DNA from 3 places in the Micromonospora sp. NPDC005171 genome. Region 3 is predicted to be linked to each of the others. Evidence: riboswitches for the same ligand, from Rfam matches in the RefSeq annotation. Region 3 holds a riboswitch; each other region holds the start of a gene.
The links. A riboswitch is a leader RNA that binds a small molecule or an ion and turns the genes downstream of it on or off. The one in region 3 is predicted to bind S-adenosylmethionine.
Positions count from the first base shown of each region.

Region 1 (7,627 bases), on a different contig from region 3:
TCTACGACGTCGACAAGGACGGCGCGGCCACCCTGCCGAACGGCCTGGTCGCCCCGATCCGGCTCACCGGCCTGCCGCAGCAGGTGCAGGACGCCCGTCCGGTCACCGTGACGCTGCCCGGGATCGTCCGCCGGGTCGAGGCCGGGCACCGGCTGCGACTGGTGGTGGCCACCTCCGACCAGGCGTACACCACGCCCGCCGAGCCGACCGTCTACACGGTGGCCGCGGACGGCGCGGTCAGCCTGCCCACTGTCGACGGCGAGCCGATCCCCACCGCGGCGACCATCTGGCGCTGGGTGCTCGCCGGCCTGCTCGCCGCCATCGTGATCGGGCTCGTCGTGGTCGTCGCCGTGGTCCGCCGCCGGCACCGCCGCCAGGACCGGTCGGTGCATCCGGAGTACGCGGACACCCCGCTGGCCGTGCGCTCGCTGCGCAAGGAGTACGCGGACGGCTTCGTCGCGGTGTCGAACGTGGACTTCGAGGTGCACCCCGGTCAGGTGGTGGGCCTGCTCGGGCCCAACGGTGCCGGCAAGACCACCACCCTGCGGGTGCTGATGGGGCTGACCCAGCCGACCGCCGGGGAGATCTACGTCTTCGGCCGTCGGCTGGTGCCCGGCTCGCCGGTGCTGTCCCGGATCGGGGCGCTGGTGGAGGGGCCGGGCTTCCTGCCGCACCTGTCGGGTCTGGACAACCTGAAGGCGTACTGGCGGGCGACCGGACGGCCGTGGGAGGACGCGCAGTTCGACGCGGCGTTGGAGATCGCCGGGCTGGGTGACTCCGTGCACCGGAGGATCAAGAACTACAGCCACGGGATGCGCCAACGTCTGGCGATCGCCCAGGCCATGCTCGGCCTCCCCGAACTGCTGGTGTTGGACGAGCCGACCGACGGGCTCGACCCGCCGCAGATCGCCGAGATGCGTCGGGTGCTCCAGCGGTACGCCACGGACGGCCGGGCGGTGCTGGTCTCCAGCCACCTGCTGGCTGAGGTGGAGCAGACCTGCACGCACGCGGTGGTGGTGAACAAGGGCCGGATCGTGGCGGCCGGGCCGGTGGAGGAGATCGTGGGCGAGTCGCCGAGCGTGCTCTTCGACGTCACCGACCCGGTGGCCGCGCGAGCGGTGCTGGACCGGCTGCACGGGGTCACTGTGCTGCCGGAAAGCGACGGCCAACTGGTGGTCGACACCAACGGCACGGCGCGGAGCGAGGTGGTGGCGGAGCTGGTGCGCGCCGGCATCGGGGTGGACCGGGTGGTGCCTCGGCGGCGCCTGGAGGACGCGTTCCTCGCCCTGGTGGGCGAGAACTCTCGGGGAAGCGGTGACCGGTGATGGCTGGATCTTCCGTCGAGGCGCCGTTGGGCGTCACCGACCCGGCCGGTGCGGCCCGGGGCTACCGACCCTCGGCCACCATGCCGTTCGGGGCGGAGTTCCGTCGGCAGGCGTCCCGGCGGCGGACCCAGTTGGCGCTCGGGTTCATGGTGTTGCTGCCGCTGATCATCCTGATCGCGTTCCAGTTCAACTCCGGTGGCGACGACGACAACGGCAACAACGAGTTCGCCAGCCTGGTCGACCTGGCCACCTCCGGTGGGCTCAACTTCACCCTGTTCTCGATCTTCGTGTCGGCGTCGTTCCTGCTGGTGGTGGTCGTCGCGCTGTTCTGCGGCGACACGGTGGCCAGCGAGGCGAGCTGGGGCAGCCTGCGGTATCTGCTGGCGATCCCGGTGCCCCGGGCGCGATTGCTGACGGTGAAACTGGTGGTCGCGCTCGCGTACTCGGGACTGGCCCTGCTGCTGTTGGCCGGCACCGCGTTGCTGGCCGGCACCCTGCGCTACGGCTGGTCGCCGCTGCGCAGCACTGTCGCCGCCGAGCTGGAACCCACCGAGGGGCTGCTCCGGTTGCTGGCCGTGCTGGGCTACCTGGCGGTGGTGCTGCTGGCGGTGGCCGGCCTGGCGTTCCTGCTGTCGGTGATCACGGATGCCGCGCTGGGCGCTGTCGGTGGCGCGGTGCTGCTGTGGATCCTGTCCAGCATCCTGGACCAGATCACCGCCCTGGGCGCGCTGCGCGACTTCCTGCCCACCCACTTCAGCACCGCCTGGTTGGGTCTGCTGTCGACTCCGGTGCAGACCGACGACGTGGTGCGCGGCTGCATCTCGGCGATCAGCTACGCGACGCTGTTCTGGGGGTTGGCGTTCTGGCGCTTCACCCGCAAGGACATCACGTCGTAGCGGATCGGGTCAGAGCCGGCCGTCGGGTGGGCCCACCGACGACGGCACCGCGCTCGGCGCCGGCGGCGGGGCCGGCCGGGACGGGACCGGCGTGGACGGGTCGGCCTTCTTCCAGGCGCTGACACCGATCCGGCCGGTGTTGCCGAGATCGATCGGCCCGTCCGGGTCGACCTCTTCGGCCGGCTGCCCGGCGGCCGGCGCCACAGTCAGGAACTCGCCGTTGGTGGCCACCACTGTCGAGTCGGTGACCAGGTTGCGCCAGAGCACCACGGCGGTGGCCCGCTCCCCGGCGGCGAGGGTGACCTGCCGGGGTGGTTGGTCGAAGCCGGAGGTGATCTCCTTGGCGCCGTTGACCACCCGCAGCATGACCGGCTCGCGCTGCTCGTCGAACACGTGCAGCACGGGGTACCCGTTGAGCTGGTAGGGGCGCTCGCCACAGTTGACCAGCTCCAGGCCGAGGGCGCGCAGGCCCATCGCGGCGTCCCCGCCGGTCGACCGGATCCGTACGCCGGTGGCTGGGCATTCCGCAGGCGGCTGGGTGCTCGTGGTCGGGCCCGCCTCCGCCCTCGCCGCAGGGGGCGGCTGGCTCGGGTCTCCGGACTGGCCTCGATGGTCACGATCGCAGCCGCCAAGCACGAGAGCCATCGCGACCGTCGCGCTGATGCGTCGGCGTGCTGCCGTGTCGCGGGAGATCATCCGTTGATCCTCGCCCACCTGGGCAGCACACCGCCGCCCGGCCCCGGCCTCGCCGGTTCGCACCGCGCTGCCACCCGGACGGGCGCGGGTGGGGCGGGGTCAGGCCGGCGGGCGCTGGGTGAGGACCGCGTCCAGGAGGCCGGGGTAGAGCTCGTTCAACTCGTCGCGGCGGAGCCGGACCAGTCGGCTGGTCCCGGCGGCGCGGGTCCGGGTCAGGCCCGCCTCGCGCAGCACCTTGAGGTGGTGGCTGCGGGTCGCCTTGGAGACGCCGAAGTCGAAGCTGCCGCAGGCGGCCTCGCCGCCCTCGGCGAGCGCCCGGACGATCTGTAGCCGCACGTCGTCGGCGAGTGCGGCCAGCACGCTGGTGACCGGTACGGCGGTCAGGTCGGGTTCGTGCGGCTCCATGTGACCAGTGTAACCCTTGTTCGACAATAATCGAACAACACCCTATGGTCGATGTCGTTGGTTCGACGATACTCGAACATTGGAGTTGCCGATGCGATCCCGCGCCACCGCGTACCCACTGATCGCCGCGCTGGGCTGGGGCGTGATGTTCCCGATCCTGGCCAGCGCGCTCAACCGGGTCGACCCGCTCAACCTGACCACCGCGCGCTACCTGCTGGCCGCCGTCGTCCTGGTCGCCATCCTGCTGCTCCGCGAAGGTGCCGGCGCGCTGCGGCACGGTGGCCGGGCGCTGGAGGTGGTGGTGCTCGGCGTGGTCGGCTTCGCGGGCTTCAACCTGCTCACCAACCTGGCGCTCGAACACGCCGCCCCGCAGCAGATCGCCCTCTTCGTGGCCACCACTCCGGTGATCACCCAGCTCGTTCGGTGGGCCCGCGACGGCGTACGCCCGAAGCCGCTCCTGCTGGCCCTGTCCCTGGTGGCGCTCCTCGGCGTCGGCCTGGTGATCACGCGCGGGAGCCTGGCCGGGCTCGGCCAGTTCGGCCTCGGCGGGCTGATGATGATCGGCGCGGTGCTGGGCTGGGGCATCTACACCCACGGTGCCAGCCGGTTCGGCGAGTGGTCCCCGCTGCGCTTCACCACGCTGACCGCGCTCGCCGGCACGGCCGCCATGCTCGCCCTGAGCATCGGCGCCGACGCCGTCGGCTGGCAGCACGCGCCGTCCGCCGCCGACCTCGTCGCGGTCGCGCCGCAGCTGGCGTACGCCGTCCTGGTGGGTGCCGTGATCGCGGTCCTGGCCTGGAACACCGGCGTGCAGCGACTCGGCGCCGCCAACGCCGCACTGTTCATGAACCTGGTCCCGGTGACCACCTTCGCGGTGCAGATCGCCCGCGGCTACCGGCCGGAGCCCGTCGAACTGGTCGGGGCCGCCATCACGATCGCCGCCCTGATCGCCGCGAACCTCGCCGCCCGGCCCCGGACCGCGTCGCTGCCCAGGCCGAGCGCGGTGACGGACCCGGTCGCGGTGACCGACCCGGCGGCGGTGACCGCCCGCTGACCCATTCCCTGGGATTGGCAGTGGAGGCTGCGGCCGGCTTTGCCTAGACTCGACGGCACAACTGAATACCTCATCCAGAGGGGCTGAGGGATACGGCCCGACGACGCCCCGGCAACCACCCCGCGCGCTCACCGCTGAGCGACCCGCGGGGCAGGTGCCAATTCCGTCCCCGCCGCACCGTGCGATGCGGGGAAAGATGAGAGGAATCTCGACATGACGTCGACGCTCGTCACCTCCGGCATTGACACCTCTGCCAGCCCCGCCCGCGCCCTGGTCTGCCGTGCCTGCTCGGCCCGCTACCCGCTCGCCGCGCAGCACGCCTGTTACGAGTGTTTCGGCCCGCTGGAAGTCGACTACGACACCGCCGCGCTGGCCACCGTCACCCGCGAGCAGATCGAGGCCGGCCCGAACAACATCTGGCGGTACGCAGCCCTGCTCCCCGCCGGTCAGGACCCGGCCAGCCGGGTCACCCTCGACCCGGGGCTGACCCCACTGGTGGCGGCACCGCACCTCGCCGCCGAGCTGGGCATCACCGCGCCGCTCTGGGTCAAGGACGACAGCGCCAACCCCACCCACTCGTTCAAGGACCGGGTCGTCTCGGTGGCGCTCACCGCCGCCAAGGCGCTCGGCTTCACCCGGTTCGCCTGCGCGTCGACCGGCAACCTGGCCAACTCGGTGGCCGCCCACGCCGCCCGAGCCGGGGTGCCCTCGGTGGTCTTCATCCCCAGCGACCTGGAGCAGGGCAAGGTCATCACCACTGCCGTCTACGGCGGCGAGCTGGTCGCCATCGACGGCTCGTACGACGACGTCAACCGGCTCTGCGGCGAGCTGGTGGAGACCGACGAATTCGAGGACACCGCGTTCGTCAACGTGAACGTCCGGCCGTACTACGCGGAGGGCTCCAAGACCCTCGGCTACGAGGTGGCCGAGCAGCTCGGTTGGCGGATCCCGGCGCAGGTGGTCATTCCGATGGCCAGCGGCGAGCTGCTCACCAAGATTGACAAGGCGTTCTCCGAGCTGGTGGAGATCGGCCTGGTCGAGGCGCCGGCCGGCGGCTGGAAGGTCTTCGGCGCGCAGTCCGCCGGCTGCAACCCGATCGCCACCGCGTTGCACGCCGAGACCGACACGATCATCCCGGTCAAGCCGACGGGCATCGCCAAGTCGCTGAACATCGGCGACCCGGCGGCCGGCCTCTACGCCCTGGAGGCGGTCCGCCGCACCGGCGGCTGGATGGAGTACGTCGACGACGACGAGATCCGTGCGGGCATCCGCGACCTGGCCCGTACCACAGGGGTCTTCGCCGAAACCGCGGGTGGGGTGACAGTGGCCGTGCTGCGCAAGCTGGTCGAGTCCGGTCGGCTCGACCCGACCGCCGAGACCGTCGTGTTCAACACCGGCGAGGGCCTGAAGACCATCGACGCGGTGGCCGGTCAGGTCGGTCCGACCCACCACATCAAGCCCTCGCTGCGCGCCGCCCGCGACGCCGGCCTCCTCGGCTGACCTCGGAGGCCGAGTGGATCAGCCAGTAACTGGGTTTTCGCTGTGAGTGTGGAAAACCCGCCGCTACGGACTTGACGGCAGGAACCGGACGGCGCAAGATGCTCCGTGCGGGAGGGCATTTCGCCGAAGACTTTTGAAGTTCTTGCGACCCAACGCCGGAGGCGTTGTGCGAGTGTCCCTCCCGACCACGTTCGATCGGGCCAGCGATTAATTCGCTGGCCCGATCGCTTTTCCGGGGGCACCCTCAGCGGCATGAGCATCACGATCTCGTCGTTCGACGGCGCCGACCGCACGTCGGTCGACGAGGCGTACCGGATCGGGGCGGCCGCCAACGACGCCGATCTGCCGGACTTCCCGCCCTCCTGCCGGCGCCGCTTCGACGCGCTGTTCCACACCCCGATGCCGGGCACCCGGTCGCTCTGGGCGCTGGCCCGACTCGACGGCGTGCCAGCCGGCTACCTCCAACTGGACCTGCCGCAGCTCGACAACACCGACAACGCCACCGCCGAGGTGCTGGTGCATCCCGAGCTGCGGCGCCGGGGAGTCGGCCGGGCCCTGCACGAGTACGGGGTACGCCTGCTCCGCGAGCACGGCCGCAAGCGGGTCGTGGCGATGGCCGTCTCCGCGCTGCCCGGCGGGCCGGCCCGAAGCGTGGCGGGCGACGCGTTCGCCGCCGCGACCGGAGCCCAGCCCGCCCTCGCCGAGGTGCGTCGCCGGCTCCACGTCGGCGAGATCGACCGGGTAGCGCTGCGGGTGGCGCTCGCCGAGGCCCGACCGCGAGCCGAGGGCTATCAGTCGGTCTGCTGGCAGGGGGCGACCCCACCGGAGTACGTCGCCGACATCGCCTACCTCGACGGCCGGCTGCTGATGGACGCGCCCATGGGCGACGTGCAGTGGGAGCCGGAGCAGGTGGACGCCGAACGCATCCGCGGCAACGAACGGGCGCTGGACGCCCGGGGCCGGCGGCGTTACCACCTCGGGATGCGGCACGAGGCGTCCGGCCGGCTGGTCGCCTGGACGCTGCTGGACGTGGGCGCCTCCGCCGACTGGCACGCGTACCAGCAGATCACCATCGTCGACCCGGCCCACCGTGGGCACCGGCTCGGCCTCATCGCCAAGGCGGAGAACCTGCACCACCTGCTCAGCCACGAACCGGCGGTACAGGTGATCGACACCTGGAACGCGGCGAGCAACACCTACATGGTGGCGATCAACGAACAGCTCGGCTTCCGCCCGGTGGACTCCTGGACCGACTGGCAGCTCACCCTCTGACCCGGCCGTTCACCAGTCCGTCCGTTCCAAGCGCCCGACCAGCTCACGGACTGCGGCGTGGAAGTCGTCGTCCGGAGTGAACCCGTGGCCCTGCACCGGTGGGGGCACGGTGTCGGTCGGTGGGATGAGCAGTCCCTCCGGATCCCGTACCCGACGGTCGACCCGGGCGGCCGGGTCGTCGGGTCCGTCGACGAACGGGACGAACACCGGTCCGCCCACCGCGTCGGTGTACCGCCACAGGTTGATCCACCGCCAGGCCAACCGGCTGCCGACCTCGCGCAACATCTCGTCGCTGACGTACGCCGGGAAGATCCGCCGGTAGCGGTTTCCGAGCGGGGAGCCGTAGGTGAGCAGGGCTACCCGCCGGCGGCAGTGGTCGGGGAGTTGAAGGACCGTCGCCGCCGCGAGCACGCTGCCGTGACTCTGCCCGGACAGCACCACAGCGTTCCCGTCGGCGGTGAGCTGCCCGATCCGACGGG
Region 1 covers NZ_JBEXIM010000003.1:104,251-111,877, reverse strand. The annotation lists gene ABZU74_RS07050 (alpha/beta fold hydrolase) at 1-1,325, shown strand, start outside; gene ABZU74_RS07045 (ABC transporter permease subunit) at 1,325-2,221, shown strand; gene ABZU74_RS07040 (DUF4232 domain-containing protein) at 2,231-2,917, opposite strand; gene ABZU74_RS07035 (metalloregulator ArsR/SmtB family transcription factor) at 3,017-3,322, opposite strand; gene ABZU74_RS07030 (DMT family transporter) at 3,414-4,376, shown strand; SAM riboswitch class I at 4,444-4,579, shown strand; gene thrC (threonine synthase) at 4,590-5,876, shown strand; gene ABZU74_RS07020 (GNAT family N-acetyltransferase) at 6,129-7,148, shown strand; gene ABZU74_RS07015 (hypothetical protein) at 7,158-7,627, opposite strand, start outside.
Region 1: it holds a riboswitch for S-adenosylmethionine, as region 3 does, so the genes downstream of both, thrC (threonine synthase) here and ABZU74_RS28110 (hypothetical protein) in region 3, are expected to answer to the same signal.

Region 2 (7,627 bases), on a different contig from region 3:
GACCGGGCCGCTGTCGACGAGGGCCACCAGCACCGCCACGCCACCGGAGAGCGCCGCACCGACGATCGGGATGAACGCGCCGAGGAAGACCAGCGCGGCCAGCGGGAAGGCGAACGGGATGTCGAAGACGACCAGGAAGATGCCGATGCCGACCGCGTCGATGAAGGCGACCAGCACGGTCGCCCGGACGTAGGCGACAAGCGTCTGCCAGGAGGCGCGGCCCGCGTCGTCGACCTTCCACCGGGCGGCCACCGGCAGCAGCCGGACCAGGAAACGCCAGATCCGGTTGCCGTCACGCAGGAAGAAGAACGTCGCGAACAGGACCAGCAACGTGCCGGTCAGCACCTCGGCCAGCGTCGCGGCGGTGCTCAACGCACCGCTGGTGAACCTTGAGGTGTTGTTGTTGATCCAGGCCTGCGCCTCGTCGATGTAGCGATCGAGCTGGGTGTCGGAGAGGTGCAGCGGGCCCGTCTTCAGCCAGTTCTGGATCTGCCGGACGCCCTCGGACGACTTCTCGCTCAGCTCGGGCACACCGCGGATGAACTCGTTGACCACAAGCGTCAGCGTGCCGATCACCGCGGCCAGGCCGCCGACCAGGACAACCGCCGTCGCCAGCGACCGGGGGAACCGGGCCCGCAGCAGCCAGCCCACCGCCGGGGCGAGCAGCGCGGACAGCAGCAGCGCGATGGCCAGCGGAATGATCACGATCTTGACCGTGCCGACGATCCGCAGCAGGGCCCAGGCCACCACGCCGATCACGATCAGTCGCCAACACCACGCGGCGGCGATCCGCAGCCCGTGCGGAACGTCGGCGTCGTCCCGACTGGAGGTGGAGCTGTGCAGGTCCGCCGGAGGTTCCGCGCCATAGACAGCGGCGCTGGGCGGCGCGGTCGGCCCCGGCACGGCCGGCGACGCCACCCGGGCCGCCTCCGACGCGTCGTCCAGCGCGTCACTCGAGGCACCCTCGTCGGCGCGCGCCGACTCCTGTCGTGACTGGTAGGCGCGGCGAAGCCGCCCGCGTACCCGCTCGAAGCGGCTCAAGCGCACCTCCTGGCAGAAAACCCGGCCCGCCCACGGCGACAGGTCGGACAGCATACGTCCGTTCCCCACACCGTAGGGCGGTTCCGCCACACAATGCCCCGACCATCTCCGGCGTAACCACCGGCCGGCCGCCGTCGGGCCACACGGTAGCGTCTGCGGCGTGACCGCCGACAACGATCTCGACGCCGGCCTGCCGATCCGCCTGCTGCACGACCGCGTGCTGGTGCGGATGGAGGGCAGCGAGGGCGAACGCCGCTCCACCGCTGGCATCGTCATTCCGGCGACCGCCGCTGTCGGCAAGCGCCTCGCCTGGGCCACAGCGGTCGGGGTGGGGCCGAACGTCCGCGCCATCGTCTCCGGCGACCGGGTGCTCTTCGACCCGGACGACCGCTCCGAGGTCGAGCTGCACGGCCGCGGTTACGTGCTGCTCCGGGAGCGGGACGTGCACGCCGTGGCCGCCGAGCGGATCGAGAACGACTCGACCGGCCTCTACCTCTGACGCACCTCCCCCGGCCACCAGGCCCCGTCGCGCACCGTTTGCCCGGCCGCACGACGGGAAGCCATCCGGCGACCGTGGCCCTGGGGAGGGACGATGCCGGTATTCGTGAAGAAGCTGTTGACCTGGGGCAGTGTCGCGTTCCTGATCTACTTCATGGCCTTTCGGCCGGACGGCGCCGCGCAGATGTTCCGGGCGATCGGAGCCGGGCTGATCGCGATGTTCCAGGGCCTCGGTGACTTCCTCACCTCGCTGATGACCTGAGCCGCTCTGCTGACCTGCCCGTCAGCCCGTCAGCCCGCAGCCGTCAGGGGTGCGGCCGTCAGGGGTGCGTCGGCGGCCAGTGCGGCGCCGATCGCGGGCCGGGCCAGCCGGGCGGGGCGTACCCCACCGGGGCCGGAGCGGGAGCAAGCACCACCGGGATCGGCACCACCGGCTCGTCCGGCGCGTCCACCGGGCGCTGCGTACCGTCCGGGAAGCGCAGGTGGTAGCGGCTGCCGTCCCAGACCCCCGCCGGGGCCTGCGGGTCCCGACCCACGAAGAACGACCGGTACGCGGTGATCGCGTCCAGCAGCTCCCGCTCCTCGCGGACGGTCCGCTCCTGGTCGGCGGGCTTGCGGTCCAAGCCGCGCAGCGCCCCGTCGCGCAGCAGGGCCAGCCGGGTGGCAGCGGACTGGTAACCCCGCATCGCCCGCACCCCGGCGTCGCCGGCCACCCGCCGCGCCCAACTGCGGGCGGCGTGCCGCCGGCCGAGACTGCTCAGCGCCGCCACCTCGGGCGGGCTGAGCCAGCCGGCGCGAACGTAGTCGGGCAGCACCCGCTCGGTGAGCCTCCCCTCCCAGGCGCGCAGCCACAGCGCCAGCCCGACGGTGCCGAAGAAGACCGGCACCATGAGGCCCAGGAAGCCGTACAGCATGATCACGGCCTCGCCGGTGGCCTGGGTAAGCGTGGGCAGCAGGTTCCACGTGCCGTGCAGCATCATCGCCAGCAGCAGACCGGCGATCGGGGCGAGCACCCGGATGCGCCGGTCGGCCGTCCGGGAGGCGATTCCCAGTCCCACGCCCGTCATCGAGGTGAAAAGGGGATGGGCGAACCCGAACAGCAGGATCCGCAGGATGAAGATCGCGATGACCTGCTGGATGCCGGTGGCCGGGCCGTAGCGGTCGGCGCCGGAGGCGTACCCCAACCCGCCCAGGTAGAGGATGTTCTCCACCATCGCGAAGCCGACCGCGGCGAGCCCGCAGTAGACCAGGCCGTCGGTGATCCCGGACCACTCGCGGCGCCGGAACACCAGCAGCAAAATCGGGCCCAGCGCCTTGGTCAGCTCTTCGATGAACGGCGCCACCAGCACCCCGGTGAGCGCGGACGGCAGGCCCCAGTCGGCGAAGCGGTTCGCCGCGAAGTCGTTCACCGTGAGCGAGGCGGCGGTCGAGACGAACGCCCCCCAGGCGAAGCAGAAGATCAGATACTTCAGCGGCTCGGGCTCGTACCGGTCCAGCCAGAGGAAGCAGGCGACCAGCACCGGCACCGGCAGGATGGCCGCGACCACCCCGATCAGCAGGGCCTGCGCACCGAGCGACTGGCCGAGCGTGAAGACCATGAACACCGCGCACGCCGCGATGAACAGCACCACCCCGGCCAGCGCCAGGAACCGCCGCCAGCCCAGCCGGCGCAGCGGCATCCGGGGCGTCTCACCCACGGGCGGGGCGGCGGGCGCGGCCGGGACGGCGGGCGACGGCGGCAGCGGTGAACCGGGCGGGGTGTCGGCCATGCGGTCAGCGTAGCCATCCGCCGCCGGCTGGTTCGGCCGCATCGGCAGCCGCTATGCTGCCTGCAGGTCACGAGCGCCAGCGTCAAGCCCCGGCTTGCTGGCCGGCAACCCTCGTCGAGTTCGCGGTGGGGTGCCCCGGGTGATGACCGGGCCCAGCCCGATCGGTGTGCTGGGCAAGCGCGGACCCCGTCCCGATGCCGCACCCGGGGTCCCTGACCCCGGAGGTTCCGGCGTGTCCGTCACTCTCGTCCCCTCGCTGCCCACAGTGCCGTCGGCGCCGTCCGGGCCGCTCGACGTCCTCGGCGTGCCAGGGGAGATCAACCTGGACTACGCGGCCAGTGCGCCGTGCGCGCGGGCCGCAGCCGACGCCGTGGCCGAGCTGCTGCCCTGGTACGCGAGCGTGCATCGCGGAGCGGGAGCGCTGTCGCGGCGGTGCACCCTCGCGTACGAGCAGGCCCGGCAGACGATCGGCGACTTCTTCGGCGCCCGCGCCGACGATCACGTGATCTTCACCCGCAACACGACTGACGCGCTCAACCTGCTGGCGCGGGCCGTGCCGGCAGGCACGACGGTTGTCACGTTCGCCTCCGAGCACCATGCCAACCTGCTGCCCTGGCCGCGCGGGTCGGTGCGACTGCCGGTGCCCGCCGACCCCGACGGGGCGGTACGCGATCTCGCCGCCGCCCTCGTCGAGCTGCGCCGGGGCAGCAGCCCGGCGCTGCCGGTGCTGGTAGCGGTGACCGGCGCGAGCAACGTGACAGGCGAGCGGTGGCCAGTCGCCGAACTGGCACGGGTGGCCCATCGACACGGTGCCCGGATCGTTCTCGACGCCGCGCAGCTCGCCCCGCACGCCCCTGTCGACCTGCTCGCGCTCGACGTCGACTATCTGGCCGTGTCCGGCCACAAGCTGTACGCGCCGTTCGGCGCGGGCGTGCTGATCGGCCGGGCGGACTGGCTCGACGCCGCCCCGCCGTACCTGGCCGGCGGTGGGGCCACCAGCCACGTCGGGCCGGCCACCCACGACGTGACCTGGGCGACCGGTCCGGCCCGACACGAGGGCGGCACCCCGAACCTGCTCGGCGCTGTTGCGCTGGCGGCGGTGTGCGCGGCGCTCGACGAGGCGGACCAGGTTGCGCTGGCCGACCACGAGCAGGCCCTGCTGGCCCGGCTGCGCACCGGCCTCGCCGCCCTGCCGCACGTCGTCGAGCTGCGCACCTTCGGCCCGGACGCGCCCCGGGTCGGCATCGTCTCGTTCGTGGTCGCCGGTCGGGACTCCGCCGACGTGGCCGCGCGGCTGGCCGCCGAGCACCACATCGGCGTACGGGACGGGTTGTTCTGTGCCCACCCGCTGGCCCGGCGTCTGCTCAGCGAGGCGGCGGGGCGTACCGGCCGGCGGGACCTGCCGCCCACCGCGTTGCGCGCCAGCATCGGCCTGGGCAGCACGGCCGCCCAGGTGGACCGGCTGCTCGCGGCGCTGGCCGAGTTGGGCTGAGGGCCGAGGGTGGCCGGCGCTCAGCCGACCGGCGGGGCGGTGGGTGGCTTCGGTGTCTCGCCGGGCTCGGCGGGCTCACCGACCGGGCGCTCCTGCTCGCCGAAGGCGGTGCGGATCCACCGGTTCGCCTCCTCCTGCTCGATCCCCGAGGCGACCAGCAGGTCGCTCGCGGTGGTGCGGACCTGGGCGATCACCACGCTGCCGGAGAAACCGACCCCGTCGCCGTACGCCCGGCCGGCCTCGCTGACCGCCCGCAGTGACCGTTCCCGGGCCTTCTCCGGCTCCTCACCGGCGGCGAACTCGTGCTTGAGCAGCCGGACCGACTCGGCGAGGTGGCCGATCGCGTCCGGCATCGGATCGGGCACCGGTTCCTCGTCCTCGACAAGCGTGACGGACCGGCGGATCAGCGTGCCGCTGTTGCGCATCGCCCGGTCGATCGGGTCGGCCGCCTCCGCGTAGTGGGTCAGTTCGTCGCGGCGGTGCCAGCGGGCCGGGGAGAGGGTGGCGGTCTCCTTCGCCCCCTCGATCGCCTCGGCCAGCGTGGCCAGTTCCTCCTTGTTGTTGCGCAGCTTCTCCAGGGCGCCCTGGATGGTGGCGCGGTCCCGCTTGCGCAGCCCGTCAGCTGTGGCGTCGAGCTGGGCGGCGAGCAGGTCCAGGGCGGGTCGGGCGGCCCGGTTGATCACTCGCAGCGGGTTCAGTGGCAGCAGCACCGCCGTGACCAGCAGCGCGATCCCACCGCCGAGGAACGCGTCGACGAAGCGCGGGATCTCCAGATTCTGGGTCGACGGGCTCAGGGTCACGATCAGCACCGCGGTGGCCGCCGCCTGGATGACGATGGCCACGCTCGCCCCGGCGAAGATGGTGAGCAGGATCGCCACAGTGACCACCAGGCCGAGCTGCCACGCCCCGGTGCCGAGCAGGTAGATCAGGAGGTCGCCGACGGCCACCCCGACCCCCACCCCGACGATCAACTCGATGGTCCGGCGGAACCGCTGGCCGACAGACGCGGCCAGGGTGCCGACAGCGGAGATCGGCGCGAAGACCGGTTGTGGGTTGCCGAGCAGCCGGTGCGAGACGAAGTACGCCAGCCCGGCCGCCAGCCCGGCCTGCACGGCGAGCCCGCCGGCCATCCGTACCCGGTGCAGCCGGTCGTGCAGGGTGGCCCGGCTGCGATGGCGCAGCTGCTCCGTGGCCTCGGCGATCCGCGCGCCGTCGATGTCCACCAACCCTTCGCGCAGCGCGGTGCGTCGCACCACCGGAGGTCGCTTGTCCCGGGCCACGGCCATGGGCGCGACTACCCGTGGCGGGCTCGCTGAATCCTCTCGTCCCGCGCGTCGCGGCCGAATGCGGCAGACTCGGGCGGTGGTTGATCTGCTGGACCGGTGGCGGGCCGCGGCCCGGGATGCTGGCGCGAGGCCCGATCCGGACACGACCCGGGCCGGTGAGGAGTTGGTCGTCCGGTGGCGGGAGCCGCACCGGCACTACCACACGTTGGCCCACCTGACGGCGGTGCTCGATCTGGTGGACCAGCACGCCGAGCTGGCCGGGCGGGCCGATCTGGTGCGGCTGGCGGCCTGGTTCCACGACGCGGTCTACGACCCTCGGGCCGGTGGCGACGCCAACGAGCGGGACAGCGCCGCACTGGCCGAGGGCGTGCTCACCGGGCTCGGGGTGCCGGCGCCCATGGTGGCCGAGGTGCGTCGGCTGGTGCTGCTCACCGCCGGGCACGCCGTGGCATCGGGAGACCGGGACGGCGCGCTGCTCTGCGACGCGGACCTGGCCGTGCTGGCCGCGCCGCCGGCCCGCTACGAGCGTTACGCGGCGGCGATCCGCCGGGAGTACGCCCATGTGCCGGAGCCGGCCTTCCGGGCCGGGCGGGCCGCCGTGTTGACCGGCCTGCTGGCGCTGCCCGCGCTGTTCCGCTCGCCACCGCTGGCGAGTCGATGGGAAGAGCCCGCCCGGGACAATGTCCGCCGCGAACTGGCCGCCCTCACCGGGGCACCGGAGGACGCGGGCTGACCAGGTGCTTCGGGCGACGCAGGCCGGCGGCGCGGAGCAACCGGACCAGCTCCCGGCTCGGCACCACCTGGGCACCGAGCCACACCGCCGCCGCGAACCGGTCGGCCGGAATGTCGTAGTGGTCCCTGTCGAAGCCACGCCGGGGCGCGCCGAGCGCCTCGGCGAAGGCGTGCAGCTCGGCGTACGAGACGTCACTGATCAGGTGCGACCAGAGCCGACCGCGCCACGGCCAGGCCGGCCGGTCCAGGTAGAGCATGGTGCCCAAGTTATCCCGCGCAGTCGATCATGTTGATGATCGCCGGTCGGCGACCTAGCCTCGGCTGCATGGCCCCCACCGCGCTCCTCGACGACCTGCGCGCCGCGCTCGGTGACGACGCCGTGCTCACCGACCCGGACCTGCTGCGCATGCACCAGCGGGACGAGGCCGACCTGTGCGCCGCCGGCGTGCCGCTTGTGGTGACCCGCCCGCGCGACACCGAGCAGGTGGTCGCCGTGGTCCAGGCGGCGGCGCGGTACGGCGTACCAGTGGTGCCGCAGGGCGCGCGGACCGGGCTGGCCGGCGCGGCGAACGCGGTGGACGGCGCGGTGGTGCTCAGCACGGTCGCGATGAACGAGATCCGGGAGATCGACCCGGTGAGCCGGATCGCTGTGGTCCAACCGGGGGTGGTCAACGCGGCGCTGGCCAAGGCGGTGGCCGCGCACGGCCTCTGGTACCCCCCGGACCCCGGCTCCTGGGAGTCGTCCACCATCGGCGGCAACGTGGCCACCAACGCGGGCGGCATGTGCTGCGTGAAGTACGGCGTGACCA
Region 2 covers NZ_JBEXIM010000003.1:80,992-88,618, forward strand. The annotation lists gene ABZU74_RS06920 (AI-2E family transporter) at 1-1,095, opposite strand, end outside; gene ABZU74_RS06925 (co-chaperone GroES) at 1,202-1,540, shown strand; gene ABZU74_RS06930 (hypothetical protein) at 1,634-1,801, shown strand; gene ABZU74_RS06935 (PrsW family intramembrane metalloprotease) at 1,860-3,350, opposite strand; SAM riboswitch class IV at 3,374-3,494, shown strand; gene ABZU74_RS06940 (aminotransferase class V-fold PLP-dependent enzyme) at 3,541-4,800, shown strand; gene ABZU74_RS06945 (FUSC family protein) at 4,821-6,023, opposite strand; gene ABZU74_RS06950 (metal-dependent phosphohydrolase) at 6,163-6,819, shown strand; gene ABZU74_RS06955 (DUF4031 domain-containing protein) at 6,791-7,075, opposite strand; gene ABZU74_RS06960 (FAD-linked oxidase C-terminal domain-containing protein) at 7,144-7,627, shown strand, end outside.
Region 2: it holds a riboswitch for S-adenosylmethionine, as region 3 does, so the genes downstream of both, ABZU74_RS06940 (aminotransferase class V-fold PLP-dependent enzyme) here and ABZU74_RS28110 (hypothetical protein) in region 3, are expected to answer to the same signal.

Region 3 (7,627 bases):
AGGACCAGTTCAACGTTCTTCATCGAAGCTGTAGCGTGGCTACATGGATCTTGACGCACGCCGCCTGCGCGTGCTGCACGAGGTCGCGCTGCGCGGCAGCGTCACCGCCGCTGCCGCGGCGCTGCACGTGACCCCCTCGGCGGTCTCACAGCAGCTCGTCCAGCTGTCCCGCGAGGCCGGGCACGAGCTGGTCGAGCGGGCCGGGCGCGGAATCGTCCTCACCCCGGCCGGCCAGGTGCTGGCCAACCACGCGAAGGACGTACTGGACGCGGTGGAGCAGGCGGTGGCCGGGCTCGCCGCGCTCCACCAAGGGGTCAGCGGCACGGTACGGGTCGGCGCGTTCGCGTCCGCAGCCGGCGCGCTGGTAGCACCCGCCGCCGCCCGCGCGCGGGCGAAGCACCCAGAGCTGGACGTGCGGGTGATCGAGGCCGAAGACGAACAGAGCCGCCTCGACCTGCGCTCCGGCACCCTCGACGTAGTGGTGCTACAGGAGTACGACCACGTGCCCGTGCCACTCGTCGACGACCTGGACCGACATCCGGTCACCACCGACCCGATGCACCTGATCACCCCGGTCGAATGGCGCCGTCGCACCGGCCGGCTGAGCGAGCTGCGTGACCTGCCATGGATCGCCAGCGCCGAACACACGCCCTGCCTGCGGTCCACACTGCACGCTTGCCGGCTCGCCGGCTTCGAGCCGGACATCCGGCACCGTGCCGTCGACTTCGCGCTCACGCTGGACCTCGTCGCGGCCGGGCTGGGCGCCGCACTCGTGCCGGAACTGGCGCTACGCCACGTGCCACCCGGGGTGCACGTAGAACCACTGGTCGAACCGACCACCGAGCGACGCATCTTCGCGGTCACCCGTGCCCTCGGCGGCACGCCGCAACGGCCCGCGGTGGACGCCCTCCTGGCAGAGCTGAGCAGCCCGCCCGACCTCCCCCACGGACAGCTTCCGCCGATCATCGCCTGACGTACGTTCTTCGGCCCCCGGTCGACGACCATGCAGCCACGATCGGGGGCCACCTGCGGCGGACCAACCGGACCACGAAGGAGCCGGTCAGCCGTTAGAACGCCTGGCGAAGCAGCGAGGACCCGCGCATTGTCGAGTGCACGGTAATCGACAGCTGCGGGTGGTCTCTCGTGCCAGCTCCGGCAGGTACTGACGCACGTACGCGCCGCCTCCGGCGACGTCTCCCCCACGGCTCTCGACCTGCGCCGCAACATCGGCATACTGCTGGTCCCCGAAGACAAGCCCGCCGAGGACGTGAACGAGCTGCAACCGCTGCACGACGACCTTTGCGTCGTCTACGGCCCAGATCATGAACTGACCCCGGAGGTCGCCGACCTGCTTGCCCGGCTCCGACTCGCCGCCGACGGATAGATCTGCCACCGCCGTCGGCTCACGTCTCCCCCGCGAATTGCCCGGGGTTGCTCCCGACCTCGCTGATCTCTACACTTCCTGGGCGTCAAGAGTGGTCAGCGCCAAGCCTCCCGGCTTGCTGACCCGGCAACCGCGCCACCCGCGCACGGTGCCCCCGGGGGAAGACCAGGCCGACCGCAAGCTGCGGTACGGCAAGAGCGGGTGCCCTGGGCACCAGAAGGCGAGTTCACCGTGCCATCCGAAGAGCTGAACCTTGCCGCTTTCGCGGTCTGCCTGACCTGCGGGCACCTCCGCGATGGCGCTCCACGCGAGCAGCGGTGCCGCTGCCAGCCCCGTACGCCAGAGTGGGAGCAGCAGTGGCAGGGCCAGGACATCCCTGGTGACCTCGACCTGTGTGTGTTGTGCGTCCGGGATACGGTGACCACCCGAACCCGGTGGTCGTGGCTGGCCTGCGAAACCTGCCGACACGTCTCGCAGCTCGTCGGCGAATGGTACGGCCACCGGGCCGCACTGCCGCTGGGCCGGCACTCGCTCATGAACGGCGACGTGGTCCAGCCACCGACGGCCACGAACACCGAGGTCGCCGCCTCGCTGGTGGCCTCCGCGCGGCGTTGCGACGAGCTGCGCGAGTGGCATCAGGTGGAGTTCGACCGGCTCGCCGAGCCACTACGCGCGGTCGGCCCAAGCGTGCCGCTGGCCGAGTGGCAGCGATACTCGCCGCCGTCGCTTGGAGCGAGCGTTGACGCCCTCGACCGCTACGGCGTCATGCCCGTCCCCCACGACCTCAGCAGCCTCCGCCAGGCCCAGAAAGAATTCTTGTCCACCGCTCGTTGACCGCCAGTCCAGCCGGCTGCTGTTGACGGTACCCGATATCGCGAACAGCAGCCGCGCTGTCGGTGCGGTTACCGAGCGCTACGGACAAGCCTGCAGCGCGCAGACAGCGGCATGAGAGTGTTCCTGATCTTGAATCAGAAACCTCGGAAGACACCATCCGCGCCCGCTGAAGTCGCAAACTCGATGTAGTCCATGTTCGCAAGCGACAGGTTGTTCTGGATCGCCTGCACCTGCTGCGGCAGCGCCCGGAACGGTCGCGCGTCGACCCCGGCGTTGAGGTTGATGACCAGTACGGGGTGGTCTGGCGTGGACACCGCGACAGCGTCGATCACGAACAGCACTGGGTGCCGGTACTCGTGCGGGTAGCTCGGTGGGTAGCCGGCCACGATCGTCTCTTCGTCCAGGCCGTTCAACGCGCGGTCCTCAACGAAATCTACGTCCGCGCCGAAGCCCTCCTCGGTCGGCTCCGCGATCCACTCCCTGATCCGGTTCCAGTCGGCGTCATCGGTGAAGTCCGCCCGCACCACCGGAACGCTCCACGTCCCCGGCAACTCTGCCACCGGCGCAGCGTAACCGCCGAGACAGGCCCTGGCCTAGTGGCGTACACGCAGCGCGCCTGCTGCCCTCAGTCGCGGCCGGCGTTCGCCGGCAGCGCGCTCGTGGCGGCAGATCCGGATGCCGCAGCGCACGCGTCTGCGGCATGGGCGGACGCACTCCGTTCCTTTCGGCTGGTGAGCCGACACGAACCCAGCTGGGTCGGACCGTTAGCGAGACTTGAACCTCGTGGTCCAATCGGCGTTGACCTGGTCGGCCTGCCGATGGTGTCGGACGATGAGCTGCCGGCCGTGTGGAACCGTTAGGCCGAGGTAGTCGAGCACCCCTTGCGCAGCGGACCGTGGATCCGCCGCCAGCTCCTCGTACGTCACCTCGTGAGGCACGATGCCGTGGGCGTCGAACCACGTCGCCCAGCCCGCCTCGGCACTCTCGATCGTGGCGACGAGCTGGCCGATGAGCACCTCGTCATATCGAGGATCTTGGCCTCCCGGAGCGACGGCCTCATGGGGATGCCAGAAGTGGGTCTGCAGTGCCTTCGCCCACGACACGGCCTGGGCGATGACATCGCGTCGCCGCAAGTGGACGAATCGAAGTCGACCGAACTGGGCAATCAACAGGCCCAGGTCGTCAGTGTCCGCTGGTCTCGGTGCGGAGGAAACAAGATCTGCGATCAGCTCCGGCATCGTCTCTGCCATGAGCCGTCCACCGAAGACATTGTTCGACGTTCTACCGGCCGTCAGCGCCGCCCGCACGAACCCTTCGTCGATCCGTCCGTCACGCGGTCGGGCGATGTGCCAGGCATCGGCGTACGCAGTCAGCGTCTTTCGATTGAAGTAGGAGGCTGGGTGGCCAGCGACCCCAGACGACTCCAGTAGACCGCACAGCAAGGTACTTCCCGTGCGTGGCGTCGCGCAGATCAGGTAAGAGTCGACCTCCAGGCGTCCCACAGCTGCGAACAGTAAACACGCGCCGATCTAGAGCGAACCGAATTACCGAACGCCGGCGGCCCGCGCAGCGCGCGCTCTGCGGCATGAGAGTGCGTCGACCGTTGCTACGACACCAACGCCCGGAATTGAGGGAAGGCGGATGGACTCTGGCATCACCGGGATGACGAGTTCGGTGAAACGACGAATACATCCGACCTCAACTCCGCTGGTGCCTGTCGGCTGGCTGCCCGGGCGCTGTGCGTTCGAGATGTTGCGCGGTGCCGTGTCGGTCAGTGTCGTGCGTACGGGTCGGCCCAGGCAGAGTGGTCCGCCGCGTCGAGTCTCCGCACTTGTTCGTCGTCTAGTTTCAGCGTTACACCGTCGAGGGCGCTGTCCAGTTGGCTGGGCTTGCTGCCGCCCAACATGGGGCGGATACCTCGGCTCAGGAGCCAGGCCAGGACCACCTGGCCGCGGGTTGCCTGGGTCTCGGTGGCCACCTCGTCGAGGACCAACAGCCGGGCCTTGTTGCCGGGGTGGTCGTACACGTCGGGGATGGGCTTGGCCGGATTGTCGTAGGCGCCGGACAGCAACGGGGTATACGCCCACAGCTCCATCGTGTGTTCAGCGGCGTAGTCCGCCTGCTCGTCACTGAGCACCCCGAAGCGGTGCGCCACACCGGGCGGCAGCGTGCCGGGGCGCGGGCGCAGGTAGGTGGCGTTGAGTTGCAACGCGTCGAACGGCCGCGATCCGATCGCTTGGGCGTGAGCTCGGCCGCGTTCGACCAGCCAGGCAGGGTGGTTGGAAACACCGAACCGGTCGGCGCCCAGGCCGGCGAGCGCCTCGACGGTGTCCTCGATGGGCACCGACCGGTCCTCCTGGTGCAGCCACAGTAAGTCGACCCGGTCGATGCCGAGTCGGTCGAGGCTGCCGGAGAACGCCGTTCGCACCGCGGCCGGGGACAACCCTTGGCGGCGTTCTGGCCAAGAGCCTGACTCGAGCGGCTCGGCGCCCAGCTTCGTGGCGATCCGGACCCGGTCACGGACGCCAGGGCGAGCGGCCATCCAGCGTCCGAGCAACCGCTCGCTGTCGCCTCCGTGGCCGGTGCTGCTCGCCCAGAACGCGTAGCAGTCGGCGGTGTCGATCCATACTCCACCGCGCTCGACGAACCGGTCGAGCAGTGTGAAAGACGTTTGCTCATCAATGGTGGTTCCGAACATCATCGCCCCGAGCACGAGTGGGGACTCCATCGCTTCGACCATGTCGAAGACCTTGACACCTGGAGTGCGCTCCAGATCAAGCGGCACAGCCGATCGAGCGGTTTCTGGTGCAGTGGAACGTCGTGCGGACCCAACCCACTACCCACTCTCATCGGCACGACCGGACATCGTGTATGCCGGTCAAGCAGCATCACGCTGTGTGACCCACACGCGGCCCGCCGCCGCGCGTGCTCTGCGCCATAAGCGTGCGTCGTGACGCGATGGAATGCCTCGTTCCACTCGGCGAGGATGCGCTCCGATCGTGGCGTGTAGTGCCTTCAAGGCATCGACCAGGCGGTCGATGTGTTTGACGGGCATACGGGCCGTGAATCGGGTCAGCCGATGTGCATCGGGATCGCTGCCGCAACCACGGCGTCCGCGCTGCATCGCCTCCTGGACCAGCGCCGTTGACCTTGCAGTCAGCGACTTCAGCTTGACTTGGTCCCGCATGCTTGAGTCGTGGTGAACGAGGGTTGCACAAGCTACGGCTGGAGCATCATCAGCTCGGCGTCAGCGAACTCGGCTCTCGCCGCCGTGCTCGCCGGCTTCGTCTTTTCAGGAATTACCATTCTTTTCGGCCGGACAGGCGCCCGAAGCACCAACGCTTGGGCCCTATTCATCTCCGCTTTCGTGGTCCTAGCCTTCGATAGTTACATGTTCGCGATGGTTTCGGGCAGCGACCGCAGCGACCTATGCGTACGGGTCTGGAGCGAGGGAATGACTGCCAGCGGCATGCTGGCCGTTGGCGGCGCGGCGGTAATGACAGGTATTGGCTGGCTGGTGCACAATCACGCTGACTCCACGCAAACCCCCAGCGCTGAACCACCGGCCGACGGTAACGGATTTGACGTCGACCGACTCGCCCGAGTAATGGCGCAAGGTGTCGTAATCGCTGTGGCGTTACTACTGAGCCGAGCCACGCGAGATTATTACAACATAGCAATTCCTGACGTCCCGGCTTGGGTTGAATGGATGACCTTGGCCGTGCCACTCATCATCGGTGGCCTCATCGTCTGGCTGGCGGTCTGGCCACGAGTCCAACCTGGTCGTTCGGGATCAACGGCAAATGCCACATCCGCTCCGCCGCACGCATCAAATGCCGCCTCCTTCCGGTATGCCTGCTACGCCGTCTTGGCCTACGGGCTGATGGCGCCGATATTCGCGGGTACCCTGTCATACCTCCCGCCCCTGATGATGACTCCCGGACACTCAACCGCAGTTGTCGTCGGCACCACCGCCTTCGGACTCGTATTTCCCGGCGCATTGCTAGTGCTTCTGGTCCTCGCCGCGGCCCCTCCAACCACAGCTCGCACACCTCATTCCCGAATCGATACCTCACCGCAAGATCCGGGCGAGAAATCAGCTTCGCAGGACTTCTAATTTCTGTGCTTATGGTGGCTTATGCGGCTCTCCAAGCCAAACTGAATCCATGATCTATTTCGAGATAAGCGGGCACCCTGAACATAGTCCCGGTCAACGTGATTTGTTGGTAATGGTGCGTTGGTGCGCTAGCAGGCTAGGTTAACCGAGCGGCAATGCCGACGTGGTGCGTCCGTTGGGGCATGATCAGGTGCACGCACATCGGCAGATCCGGACGCCGACGCTAGCCCGCTCTGGCTACGGTGCGTGACGCGCCCCGACAGCGGCCGCCCCATGGAGGAAGAATTCGCGTCGAACGAATACGCGCTCCTGCCAGTCAACCGGCTCTCTACCGCGTCCAGGCCGCGCTCGAGCACACAGGCACCCACCCTGCCCTAGCAGACACCGCAGAACGGCAACGCAGACCTACACCATCGGCCTACGGCGGCGGCGTTTCCCGGGCAATACACTTGCGACTTTGATTCCGGTCCGGGAGACGGTGGCGACCAATGCCTCGAAAGAAGATGTGGGTTGAGTACGACGACGGATCGCATCTGTCGCAGTCGCAGAAGAAGCCCGGCGAGTACAGCCCCCTCACCCGTGAAGACGGCACCAACAAGCTCGGTCACGTCACGCTCAGCGACATCGACGAGGACGACGAAGAAAGTCCGTACGTCTACACCACGGATTCGAGCGAGCCCGACAGACCGTCGACACCAGCGGAGCCGTTGTTGTCGGACCGGGAAGTGGAGATGCTCGGCGCCCTACTCATCCTCGGTGCCACCGCCGCCGTGGACAAAGCCAAACCGCATGTGACGAGATGGCTGGAGCAGGCGGTGCCGGTCGTGAGGTCGACGTGGAGCCGGTTCAGATTGCGCGAGATCGGCGGCCCAGCCACTCGTGTGGAGAAGGCTGCGGCGGTAGAGGTCGCGCCCCCGACCGAGACGCAGGAAGTGGTCGCCGCGCTCGAGGCGTACCGGGCCAGCATGAGCACTGAGGAAGCGCGGAACCGTTTCCTCGCGGCCCTCGTGACCCGGCTGTACAGCGAGAAGCAGCTGAGAATGCTCCGGGAAGCCCGAATCGAGGACGTCAGCGGCCTCCTGGAACTGGACAGCATGGTGGAGCCGCTCACCGCTGAGCAGATCCGATCCGCCATCACGGCGCTGCTCGAGGAGAATCCGTCCCTGGTCGGCGACGGTGCGCAGGCCGAACTCGGGAAGATCCTCGGTACAAACCACCCTAAAGGCACTCAAGTACCCCTGGCCCGCAAGTCGTCCGCATAGCCGCACCGAACCGATCGCGGGTTGTAACCG
Region 3 covers NZ_JBEXIM010000037.1:28,050-35,676, forward strand. The annotation lists gene ABZU74_RS28105 (LysR family transcriptional regulator) at 44-973, shown strand; SAM riboswitch class IV at 1,468-1,588, shown strand; gene ABZU74_RS28110 (hypothetical protein) at 1,802-2,218, shown strand; gene ABZU74_RS28115 (hypothetical protein) at 2,353-2,778, opposite strand; gene ABZU74_RS28120 (Stf0 family sulfotransferase) at 2,983-3,720, opposite strand; gene ABZU74_RS28125 (aldo/keto reductase) at 3,990-4,946, opposite strand; gene ABZU74_RS28130 (hypothetical protein) at 5,415-6,335, shown strand; gene ABZU74_RS28135 (hypothetical protein) at 6,824-7,597, shown strand.